One region of the Cupriavidus sp. WKF15 genome, then DNA from elsewhere that is predicted to be linked to it. Evidence: predicted binding sites of a transcription regulator. Region 1 holds the regulator's gene; each other region holds the start of a gene.
What was found. Region 1 encodes sigma-54, which starts transcription at its own class of promoters, with help from an activator protein. Its sites were predicted from a motif close to TGGCANGNAANCTGCTTT; they were not measured.
Positions count from the first base shown of each region.

Region 2: a site for sigma-54 is predicted at 1,494-1,511, ahead of CupriaWKF_RS25880 (GTP cyclohydrolase II). Genes of this name have one in related genera too.
Region 3: a site for sigma-54 is predicted at 2,071-2,088, ahead of CupriaWKF_RS26140 (ammonium transporter). Genes of this name have one in related genera too.

Region 1 is NZ_CP119572.1:406,337-410,320, forward strand. It holds gene CupriaWKF_RS01960 (PTS sugar transporter subunit IIA) at 1-141, opposite strand, end outside; gene raiA (ribosome-associated translation inhibitor RaiA) at 535-888, opposite strand; gene CupriaWKF_RS01970 (RNA polymerase factor sigma-54) at 938-2,416, opposite strand; gene lptB (LPS export ABC transporter ATP-binding protein) at 2,517-3,302, opposite strand; gene lptA (lipopolysaccharide transport periplasmic protein LptA) at 3,347-3,984, opposite strand, start outside.
Region 2 is NZ_CP119573.1:1,875,887-1,879,870, forward strand. It holds gene CupriaWKF_RS25875 (acyltransferase) at 206-1,294, shown strand; gene CupriaWKF_RS25880 (GTP cyclohydrolase II) at 1,571-2,809, shown strand; gene CupriaWKF_RS25885 (URC4/urg3 family protein) at 2,806-3,984, shown strand, end outside.
Region 3 is NZ_CP119573.1:1,931,934-1,935,917, forward strand. It holds gene CupriaWKF_RS26135 (mechanosensitive ion channel family protein) at 1-615, opposite strand, end outside; gene CupriaWKF_RS26140 (ammonium transporter) at 837-2,039, opposite strand; gene CupriaWKF_RS26145 (HU family DNA-binding protein) at 2,559-2,840, shown strand; gene CupriaWKF_RS26150 (acyl-CoA thioesterase) at 3,040-3,525, shown strand; gene CupriaWKF_RS26155 (CreA family protein) at 3,532-3,984, shown strand, end outside.

The DNA.
Region 1 (3,984 bases):
GTTGTCGGTCACGGTCGCCCGCGCCACGCCATGATTGTTCTCGAACAGGAGCCCGGCTTGCTCGAAGACACGCTTCTTGCTGGTGACGCTGACGTCGAGTTTGATGTTGCCGGGTGGCAGCAGTTTGGCCAAACGATTCATGGGCGATGCGAGGATTTCAGTTAGCAGGCAGATCGGACTGCTCAGCCCGGAAACGAAGCAGGGCCGGATTGCGGCGAGGCCATGGTTTGCCAGGCGTTCGGCCATTAGTTCGGCCATTATAGAGCAGCGTCTCCCCTGTTCTTGTGCAATGCAGCGCCGGTCCCTGTAGGTCCCGGCCCGTGCTGGTGCCGCCGCACCAGGGTAGGGCGGGCGCACCGGAGTCGCCACCGGCTATGTCTTGGAGAGCATACACCGTGCGGCGCCAGTTGCGAACACTTGTGCCAGCGGCCCGGGCAAGGCTGTGGCCGCGGATGCAAAAAAGCCGCGCTACATGGCGCGGCTTGCTTTTATCAGTCCCTTTTTGAGGGCCAGCCTAACGACTGGCAGGCATGATCATTGCTGCTGTAATTGTGACTCGGCCATCTGGTACTTGACCGCTTCGCGGTCGTGGCCTTGCACGCGGTCCTTGTAGCGAATCACCTGGCGGTCCAGCTTGTCGACGAGTGCGTCGATGGCCGCATACAGGTCTTCGTGGTGGGCTTCGACAAAGATGTCCTTGCCCCGGAGGTGCAGATTGATTTCCGCGTACTGCCGCCTGTCCTTTTCCTTGTGATTGTCGACTGAGAGTAGCACGCTGACGCCAATGACTTGATCGAAATGCCTGACGATACGCTCCAGCTTCGTTTCCACGTACTCACGCAGAGGGGGCGTGATGTCCAGGTGGTGTCCACTGATCTTGAAGTTCATAGCGCTTCTCCTTCTGAAAGAGCTGCACCAGGCAGGCGGTGCAACTCGGCTACAAAGTCTTGCGGAGATTGACAGCAGGGATCTTCAGGGCTTCGCGATACTTGGCGACGGTACGGCGCGCGACGACGAAGCCTTGTTCACCCAGCAATTCGGCAATTCGGCTGTCGGAAAGAGGACTCCTCGGGTCTTCGGCTCCTATAAGTTGCTTGATCAAGGCGCGGATGGCCGTTGATGAAGCCGCGCCACCAGTTTCGGTGGACACGTGGCTGCCGAAAAAGTACTTCAGTTCGAAAGTACCCATTGGCGTTGCCATGTATTTATTAGTCGTCACCCGGGATATGGTTGACTCGTGTAATCCCAGTGTATCGGCAATCTCCCGCAAAACCAAGGGGCGCATCGCGATTTCGCCATGCGTGAAAAAGTTCTTCTGACGTTCGACAATTGCCTGCGAAACTCGCAGGATCGTGTCGAACCTTTGCTGGATATTCTTGATCAGCCAGCGCGCTTCCTGCAGCTTCTGCTGCAGGCCGGCCGCGCCGGACTCTCCCTTGGCTCCGCGCAGGATCTGCGCATACATATCGTTGATGCGCAGGCGCGGCATCACGTCCGGGTTGAGCTGCGCGATCCATCCGCCGCCGCCCTTGCGCACGAACACGTCCGGCACCACGAAGTCGGCTTCGGGGCGGCTGTACGCGTGGCCCGGATATGGCGCGAGCGAGCGGATCAATTCGTGGGCGGCCTTGAGCGCCGCTTCGTCCACCTGCAGTGCTTTTTTCAACCGCGTGTAGTCGCGCACGGCAAGCAGTTCCAGGTGATGGTTGACGATCGACAATGCCAGCTCGCGCTGCGGGTGCTGCAGCCGGCGCAGCTGCAGGGTCAGGCATTCGGCGGCATTGCGCGCGCCTACGCCGGGCGGGTCGAAGCTTTGCAGCAGCGCGAGTATGGCCTGCACTTCCTCGACCTCGAATTCGAGTTCCTCGGGCAGCTCGGCGCAGATCTCCTCTAGCGACGCGCTCAGGTAGCCGTCGTCGTCGAGCGATTCGATCAGGAAGATCGCGAGCCCCTTGTCACGTGTAGAGATCTTCAGCGGCGCGAGCTGTTCCATCAGGTGTTCGCGCAGGGTGGGCTCGGCATCGCGCAACTGCATGGGCGTCTTCTCGTCGTCATCGCCCTGCGGGCGCCGCGCGAAATCGTCCAGGCTCCAGTCGCTGCCGTAATCGTCGCCACCGCTGTCACTGTAGCCTTCTTCATCTGCGCCCGCGCCGTTGGCGTTTGCTTCGCCATTGCCCTGCGGTTCCGCTGGTGCGGGTGCCGGTGCGCTCTGCAGATTGACCGAGCCGTCCGCAGCCACGCGCAGCGGGCTTTCGATCCAGTCGTTCTCGCGCTCGAGCAGCGGGTTTTCGGTCAGGGCCTGCTCGACTTCCTGCTGCAGTTCCAGCGTGGAAAGCTGCAGCAGCCGGATCGACTGCTGCAATTGCGGCGTGAGGGCAAGATGCTGGGAGAGGCGGAGCTGTAGCGACGGTTTCATGCGACCTATTCTATGCGCATCTTCCCGTTGTTGGAACGGAAATTGCTATCGCTGATGCTGCCTGATCGTCTCTGCCAAGGGGACAGTTTCTGCCCCGGCTTCACATGCGGAAGTTCTCGCCCAGATAGACGCGACGCACCGACTCGTTGGCGATGATGTCTTCGGGCTGGCCCGCTGCGAGTACGGTGCCTTCGCTGATGATATACGCGTGGTCGCAGATGCCGAGCGTTTCGCGCACATTGTGGTCGGTGATCAGCACGCCGATGTTGCGTGCCTTGAGGAAGCTGACGATGCGCTGGATCTCGCCGACCGCGATCGGGTCCACGCCGGCAAATGGCTCGTCGAGCAGGATGAAGCGCGGCGACGATGCCAGCGCGCGCGCGATTTCCACACGGCGGCGCTCACCGCCCGACAGCGACAGCGCGGGATTGTTGCGCAGGTGGGCGATCTGCAGGTCGTCGAGCAGCGTATCGAGGCGGCGGTCGATCTCGGCCTTGGGCAGCGCCTTGCCGTTTTCGAGCTGGAGCTCCAGCACCGCGCGGATGTTCTCTTCCACATTGAGCTTGCGGAACACCGAAGCTTCCTGCGGCAGGTAGGACAGGCCCATGCGCGCACGCTCGTGGATGGCCAGGCCGCTGATGTGCTTGCCGTCGAGCACGATATCGCCCTCGTCCAGCGCCACCAGGCCCACGATCATGTAGAACGACGTGGTCTTGCCCGCGCCGTTCGGACCGAGCAGGCCCACGACCTCGCCGCTTTTCACGTCGAGCGACACGTCCTTCACCACCGTGCGCGACCCGTAGCGCTTCTTCAGGTGGCGCACGACCATCGTGCTGCTGTCGGCACGGCCGTCGTTGGCGGCGGAAGCGGACGTGGGGGCGAGCATTGCGGTATCGATCATGGTGGCGGTGGTGCGCTCGGGCGCGTAATTCAGGGCTTGCTGGACGGCGCGGGCGCCGGCTTCAGGTCGAGTGGCGGGGCGGCGGCCGCACCGCTAGCTTGCTGGCGCGGCGAGAGCACTGCGCGCACGCGTCCCGACGGGTTGCCGGCCGAGGTGTTGTCACCGCCGCCGGCAGCTGTGTAGAACTCGTTGCGGCTGTCGTAGGTCAGCACCGCGCCACGGATCTCGTCGACCAGCTTGGCGCCCTGCAGGCGGGCCATGCGGGCGTGGCCGATCAGCTTGGACATTTCCTGCTTGCCGTCGTACTCGATGCGATCGCCCCAGCCGTCCATGTACTCGTCCACGCCTTCACGCTTCTGCCGGATATAGGCCTGCTTGCCGGCCTTGGCCGTGGCCACCGCGAACTGGTAGCCCTCGGGATCGGTGCGGATCTCGGCCGCGTCCGACTTCAGCACCATGGTGCCCTTGGTCAGGATCACGTTGCCCGTCAGCGTGTAGATCTGCTTGACGTCGTCGTAGCTGGCGTTGTCGGCTTCCAGGACCAGCGGCTTGTCCCGGTCCGCGCGTTCGGCATGGGCGCCCAGCGGCGCCAGCACGGCAAGCGTGGTCGCCACGGCCAGCAGCAACGGGGAGGCGCGCCGGCGGGACAAGGTCGTCAGGGAAGCAA
Region 2 (3,984 bases), on a different replicon from region 1:
GAGGGTATACCCGGAACTGGCGCACGAGAAGGACAACTTTGTCATAAGCAAATGCCTTGTCGGCAAGACAAGCGCTCGCCGCCCCGGAAACGGCACATGCTGGTGATTTGTGTAACGATTACGCATTTTGTGACAAATAAGGCGCAAACAGTGCTCGAGATGGGGGTAAAATCGCGCCCATCGCATTTGTAACGTTCTTATAACAATGAGCCCCCGTCCTTCGCGCCTGGCGTGCATAGACGCCCTCAAGGCGGTCAGTTCGCAACTGATCGTGCTCCATCACCTGGCGTTCTACGGCCCCATGTCCGACGCAGCCTATTCGCTGGCGCCGGACGCGCTGGACTGGCTGTCGCAGTACGCCCGCATTGCGGTGCAGGTATTCCTGGTCGTCAGCGGCTTCCTGGCGGCACGCAGCCTTGCGCCCGAGGGACGGCTGACTCTCCGGCAGCATCCGCTGGCAGCGGTCTGGCGCCGCTACCAGAAGCTGGTCACGCCTTATGCCGCGGCGATATTGCTGAGCATCGCGGGCGCGGCCATCGCGCGTACCTGGATGGTCCACGAGTCGATTCCCGCGCCGCCGCACCTGATGCAATTCCTTGCCCATGTGCTGCTGCTGCATAACGTGCTGGATGTCGATGCCTTGTCCGCAGGAGTCTGGTATGTGGCGATCGACCTGCAGTTGTTTGCCCTGCTGGTGACGGCGCTATGGCTGGCGCGCGGGGTTTCGGGCCAGGGTGCGCAAGCGGGCGTCGTGCTGGTGTCGGCGCTGGCGGTGGCATCGCTGTTCTGGTTCAACCGCGATGCCGGATGGGACATCTGGGCGGTGTACTTCTTCGGCGCCTATGGCATGGGCACGCTGGCTTACTGGGCGTCCAACGCCGACCGCTCGGCCATTCCGCTGCTGCTGCTTGGGGCGCTCGGGCTGGCAGCGCTGATCGTCGATTTCCGGCTGCGGATCGCCGTCGCGCTGGCGACGGCCCTGCTGCTGGCGGTGGCCAGGCGCGGGGGCTGGCTCGAAAGCTGGCCGCGCGCGGCGGTGGTGGGCTTCTTCGGCCGCATCTCTTATTCCGTGTTCCTGGTGCATTTCCCGGTCTGCCTCATCGTGAACGCGGTGGTGTCGCACTTCGCGCCGGGCAGCCCGGTGCTCAATGCAATGGGCATGGTGTTCGCCTGGCTGGCGAGCAATGTTGCCGGGACCTTGTTCCACCGCTACGTAGAAAGCACCAACCCGTTCGCCGCGTTGCGAGCACTGCTGGCAGGCGGGCGCCGCAGCGCAGGGGAATCAACGACGTAAGCGAATCCGGGCCGCCCGAGCGTGCAATCCGGCGCAAAGCGGCTGAGGACATGAGCGGCACGTGGCCAACCCGGCCCGTGCCGCTTTTTCGTGGTGCGCATGCACCACGAGCGCCAGAGGCGTGCGACGCCTCAGTGCAAATGGGGCGCCGTTGCCTCCGTGCGACGACCCACATGGCCCGGAAATGGGCATTGGGCGATGGCACAGAGATTGCCTAGTATGGAATCGTAAACCTGACCGTTTGGTCAGGATTCCATCACGGAATCGAGGGCTCTCATGTCCGACCATATCGTCCTGACTTCGCACGCGCGCCGCGACAAACCGGCCGAGCCGATCCACTGGGGGGCGCCCACGGCCGCGGAACGCGGGCCGGTGATCGCCAGCCTGACGGACCCGGAGCGACGCAATGTGATCGGTACGCATTCGGGCGCCTATGCCATCTACCGGGCCCTCGCTGTGGCCTCGGGCCGCTTGCAGCGCGACCATCGTCCGGACCTGACCGATACCGCGCCGGCCGAAGCGATCGGCCCGCATCCGCAGTGGGCGGACCCGGACAAGATTGTCTCGCTCGACCCGTGGGGCCATCTCGTTTCCAGCGCATTTGCCGACCGCATCGCCGCAGGCGTGGACATCCGCCCGACCATTGCCGTGACGCGGGCGCATATCAACATGCCCGAACTGGCCGCCGCGATTGCCGCGGGACGGCTCAGGCCGGACGGCGACATTCTCCATGCCAACGGCGACGTGCGGGTCACCAAGGCCGCGGTGGACCCGGTCTGGTACCTGCCCGGGCTCGCGCGCCGTTTCGAGATCAAGGAAACCGCGCTGCGCCGCAGCCTGTTCGAGCAGACCAGCGGCATGTTCCCGGAGCTGGTGACGCGGCCCGACCTGAAAGTCTTCCTGCCGCCGATCGGCGGCATGACGCTATATTTCTTTGGCGATGTCGCCAAGCTGGGCCAGCCGGACACGCGCGTGGCCTGCCGCGTGCATGACGAGTGCAACGGCTCGGACGTATTCGGCTCCGACATCTGCACCTGCCGGCCCTACCTCGCGCACGGCATCGAAGTCTGCATCGAGATGGCGCAGCAGGGCGGCGTAGGCCTGGTGGTCTATAACCGGAAGGAAGGACGCGCGCTGGGCGAGGTCACCAAGTTCCTGGTCTACAACGCCCGCAAGCGCCAGGTGGGCGGCGACCGCGCCGAGACCTACTTCGCCCGCACGGAATGCGTGGCCGGCGTGCAGGACATGCGCTTCCAGGAACTGATGCCGGATGTCTTCCACTGGCTGGGCATCCGGCGCATCGACCGCTGGGCGTCGATGAGCAATATGAAGCACGGTGCGCTGGTGGCCCAGGGCATCGAGGTGGTCGAGCAGGTGGCCATACCTGAAGAACTGATTCCGGCGGATGCGCGCGTGGAAATCGACGCCAAGGTGGCGGCCGGCTATTTCACGCGCTACACGCCGCCTGACGCCGACGAACTCGCCCTGGCAAAGGGCAGGGGGTTGAACGAATGAGCACGTATCCCGAAGCGGACCGGCCCGGCGGGCCGGACCAAGGCCTCGGCAGCGGTTGGTACAGTCCGGTGCCGGCGGGGCACCCGGCCGCGGCGCTGCTTTGTGCCGAAGCGGTGCGCACGCATTGCGCGGCGATCACGGAACATGTGGCGGCCGGTCAGTCTGAACTGTTCACCTGGCATCCCGATCGCGTGCATGCCATTGCCGACTACGTGGCCAGCACCATCCGCCAGCGCTACCCCGATCTGCGGGTGCCGTACCACAGCCGCTGGCGCCATTTCGAAAGCGGCGGCTCCGGCGAGCGGCTCGACCGCTGGCAGATCCTGTGCGAGCGCGCCGCGCTGAGCGGCCCCGAGCACCGCGAGGACCGCGCACGCATCGGCATCGACCTGGTCATTCCCAGCGTCCTGCTGGATGCCGGAGCCGGGCCCGACTGGCGCTACCGCGATCCGGCCAGCGACCTGATCCTGACCCGCTCCGAAGGGCTCGGCGTGGCCAGCTTCGACCTGTTCGCGCGCGGTGGCTTTTCGGCCGAGCCGGGCAATCCGCTGCGTGCCGATGCCGAACGCCTGTTGCGCATCGATGCGTCCAGCATTGCCACGGCGTTCCAGGTGGCGCAGCACAATCCGCTGGTCGGCCTGGAGGGGCGCGCCGGGCTGCTGCGCCGGCTGGGCGAAGTCATGCAGGCCACGCCGGCCGTGTTCGGCTCGCCGGCGCGGCTCGGCAACCTGTTCGACTACCTGAAGGCCAATGCGGTCGATGACCGCATCGACGCGAGCTTCATCCTGAAGACGCTGCTGGTGGCGCTGGGGCCGGTGTGGCCGGGGCGGGTCGTGCTCGACGGCATCTCGCTCGGCGATACCTGGCGCCACCCGGCGGCTCCCGGCGGGCTGGTGCCGTTCCACAAGCTGACCCAGTGGCTGACGTATTCGCTGCTGGAGCCGCTCGAGGATGCCGGGCTGATCGTTACCGGACTGGATGCGCTGACCGGGCTGCCCGAGTACCGCAACGGCGGCCTGCTGTTCGATTTCGAGCTGATGGTGCCGCGCGACGCGGGGTTTGCACAGGTGGTGCACGAGGTGCACGAGCCCGTCATCGTCGAATGGCGCGCGCTGACGGTGACCGGGCTGGACCTGGTGGCCGACGGCGTGCGCCAGGCGCTCGGATTGAGCGAG
Region 3 (3,984 bases), on a different replicon from region 1:
AATCGCGCCGATACGCTCCTTGAGCAATGCGACCGCGGCGGCTGCGTCGGTGCTGCCCGCAAGCTGGGCCTTCAGTTCGACGCGGCGGAACGGATTGGCGCTGAAATTCTGGATCGTGTCCGAGAAGATCTTGTTATTGCCGATCACCGTCAGGATGTTGTCCGGCGTGTCGAGCGTCGTGGCGAACAGGCCGATCTCGCGCACCGTGCCGCTGACCCCGCCGATGGTCACGAAATCTCCGACCTTGAACGGCCGCAGCACCACCAGGAAGGCGCCGGCCGCGAAGTTGGCCATCAGGCCCGACCAGGCCATGCCGATGGCCACGCCGGCCGCGGCGATCAGGGCCGCGAAGGTCGTGGTCTGGATGCCGAAGTAACCGAGGATGCCGATCACCAGGACTACGTTCAGCGCCACCGTCACGATCGAGCCGACGTAGCGCAGCAGGGTCGGATCCACCTGCTGCTTGCCCAGCGCATTCTGGACCATGCGTACCACCACATGGATCAGCCAGCGGCCGATGATCCAGAAGGCCAGCGCGGCCAGGATCTTGACGCCGAACTCCGTGGCATAGGCCACGACCACGGTCTGGAGCTTCTCCAACGTTGACGCATCCATCGGCATTCCCCTGGTCTGTTGGCCGGCCTGGTCTGTTGCCCGAAAAGGGCCGGCAAAAAAACGAAGAACTGCGAACGAAGAACTGCGAAGACTGTCCGGCAAATCTTGCACGCTGATGCGGCTCGAGAAGGCGGGCACGGCAATTATTGCCATGCCGTTCGGGGAAGTTCAAGAAAAGAATTGTCAGGAACGGCGCGAGCGCGCGCGTTCCTGCGGCGGACTTACCAGTTCGTTTCGCGTTCGGGCGTGGCCGAGATGCGATGCAGGGTCAGGTCGGCGCCGTTGTATTCGGCTTCCGCGTCGAGGCGGATGCCCACCAGCTTCTTGAGCGTGCCATATACGATCGTGCCACCCGTGACGGCGATCACGATGCCGAGCAGGGTCCCGATCAGCTGCGCACCCAGCGATACGCCGCCGATCCCGCCAAGCGCGTGCGAGCCGAAGATGCCGGCCGCAATGCCGCCCCAGGCGCCGCACAGCCCATGCAGCGGCCACACACCGAGTACATCGTCGATGTGCCATTTGTTCTGCGCGAGCGTGAACAGGTGGACGAACAGCACGCCAGCCACGGCGCCGGTGACCAGCGCGCCGAGCGGGTGCATCAGGTCGGACCCGGCGCAGACGGCGACCAGGCCTGCCAGCGGGCCGTTGTAGGCGAAGCCCGGATCGTTACGGCCAGCCCACCAGGCGGCCAGCGTGCCCCCGGCCATGGCCATCAGCGAATTGATGGCGACCAGGCCGCTGATCTTGTCCACGGTCTGGGCGCTCATGACATTGAAGCCGAACCAGCCGACCGCCAGTACCCATGCGCCCAGTGCCAGGAACGGAATGTTCGACGGCGGGTGCGCGCTGATGCGGCCATCCTTCTGGTAGCGGCCGCGGCGGGCGCCGAGCAGCAGCACCGCGGGCAGGGCAATCCAGCCGCCTACCGCGTGGACCACGACCGAACCGGCGAAATCATGGAATGGAGCGCCGGTCAGGCTCGTGATCCAGTCCTGGATGCCAAAGCGTTGATTCCAGGCAATGCCCTCGAAGAACGGGTAGACAAAGCCGACCAGGACGAATGTCGCCAGCAGTTGCGGATTGAAACGCGAACGTTCGGCAATGCCGCCCGAGATGATCGCGGGAATCGCGGCGGCAAATGTCGCCAGGAAAAAGAACTTGACCAGCTCATAACCGCTCTTTTGTGCGAGGGTGTCGGCGCCGGCCATGAATTGCACGCCATAGGCGACCGTATAGCCGATAAAGAAGTACGCGATGGTGGAAACCGCGAAGTCCACCAGAATCTTCACCAGTGCATTGACCTGGTTTTTCTTGCGTACCGTGCCCAGTTCCAGGAAGGCGAAGCCGGCGTGCATGGCCAGCACCATGATTGCGCCAAGCAGGATAAACATGGCGTCGGTGCCAGTCTTCCAATTGTCCATAGGTTCCTCATGCTCAAAATGGGAGCGTGGGTATGCAAAAAGCATTCCAGAATTGGCTGCATGCTGGTGCTAATTGCACCGTCATGGTGGAAATCGCACTGGATTGCCCTCAGGCGGCCCAAAGGTGAGGCGGCGGCTTTGGTGCCGTTGGCGCAAATCGGGGGCATTGGGCCGGTCGGCGCGCGCCATAATGACGCAACATGGCGTGTGGCATGAACCGTGACGGTGCATTGCACCATAGCGGTGAATGGCGGTTGGGGCGCCGCCGGGGTGCCAAATTCATCCGGCGGGCGGGCGCCACCGGCTTACGCGCTATGCAGAAATGTCGCGGGCAAAACGGGCGGAATAGAGGGTGAAATCTCCCGCTAACCGGCCTCAAGCAAGGATTTCCGGGTTTTTTCGTTGCATCGGTGCCACTGGGGATTGCCCAAGGCGCGAAGGGCAGATTAGACTGCGCCGATCGATGCAATGCCTGCTGGCAGATACATCGGTGACGACGACCAACAAGGGAAATCAGCCATGAATAAAGGTGAACTGGTATCGGCCATCGCCGCGGAAGCAGAACTGAGCAACGCCGCAGCCGAGCGTGCGCTCAACGCAGCGCTGGACAGTATCAAGAAGGCAGTGGCCAAGGGTGATTCGGTAACGCTGGTGGGGTTTGGCAGCTTCAGCTCGGGCAAACGCGCCGCGCGCACGGGTCGCAACCCGCGCACGGGCGAAACGATCAAGATTCCGGCCGCGAAGACCGTGAAGTTTTCCGCCGGGCAAGGTTTCAAGGACGCCGTGAACAAGAAGAAGTAAGCTGTCTGCGTCCGGATCAGCGAGAGAGCGGCCTGTCGGGCCGCTTTTTTATTGGTGCGCCGTTTGTCCGGTGCCGCCCGCGTGGCGCTGCGGCCATATCGTGGCGCAGACGGTGCCGCGGCAACGCCGGCGCGCCCCCCGCGCACCGGTTTACGGGTTACACTGCCGCGCCTCGGCCCCCGCAACCTGCATCACCATCATGAACGACCAGTCCCACCAGCTTTCCATGACCGTGCTGATGACGCCGGACATGGCCAACTTCTCCGGCAATGTGCACGGCGGCACCATCCTCAAGTACCTGGATATGGTTGCCTACGCCTGCGCGAGCCGCTATGCCGGCCGCTACGTGGTCACGCTGTCGGTGGACCAGGTGGTGTTCCGCCAGCCGATCCACGTCGGTGAGCTGGTGACCTTCCTGGCCTCGGTGAACTTCACCGGGCGCAGCTCCATGGAAATTGGCATCAAGGTGGTGACCGAGAATATCCGCAGCAAGCTGGTGCGCCACACCAACAGCTGCTATTTCACCATGGTGGCGGTCGACGACAACGGCGCGCCGGCCGAGGTGCCGCCGCTGGAGCCGCGCGACGAAGTCGAGCGCCAGCGCTTTGCCGCGGCCCAGCAGCGCCGCGCACTGCGCCAGGAAATGGAAAAGCGGCACGACGCCATCAAGGTGACGGGGAGCTGACCGGCCATGGCTCGCACGCTTTGCCTGCTTGCCGGCGCCTGCCTGGCGGTGGCCGGCGTCCCGGCGCCGGCCGAGGAAATCGGCAGCGTCAACACCAATTTCCGCATGACCGGCTCGGACAAGGTGGTCATCGAAGCGTATGACGACCCGATGGTGCAGGGCGTGACCTGCTACGTGTCACGCGCCCGTACAGGCGGTATCAAGGGGTCGCTGGGCATGGCGGAAGACCCGCCGGAGGCGTCGATCGCGTGCCGGCAGGTGGGGCCGATCTCGTTCAAGGGGCCCCTGCGGCAACAGGATGACGTGTTCTCGGAACGCATGTCGATCCTGTTCAAGACCTTGCATGTGATCCGCGCCGTCGACCGCAAGCGTAATACGCTGGTCTACCTGACATACTCCGACCGCATTGTCAGCGGCAGTCCGCAGAACAGTGTGACGGCCGTGCCGGTGCCGGGCGGC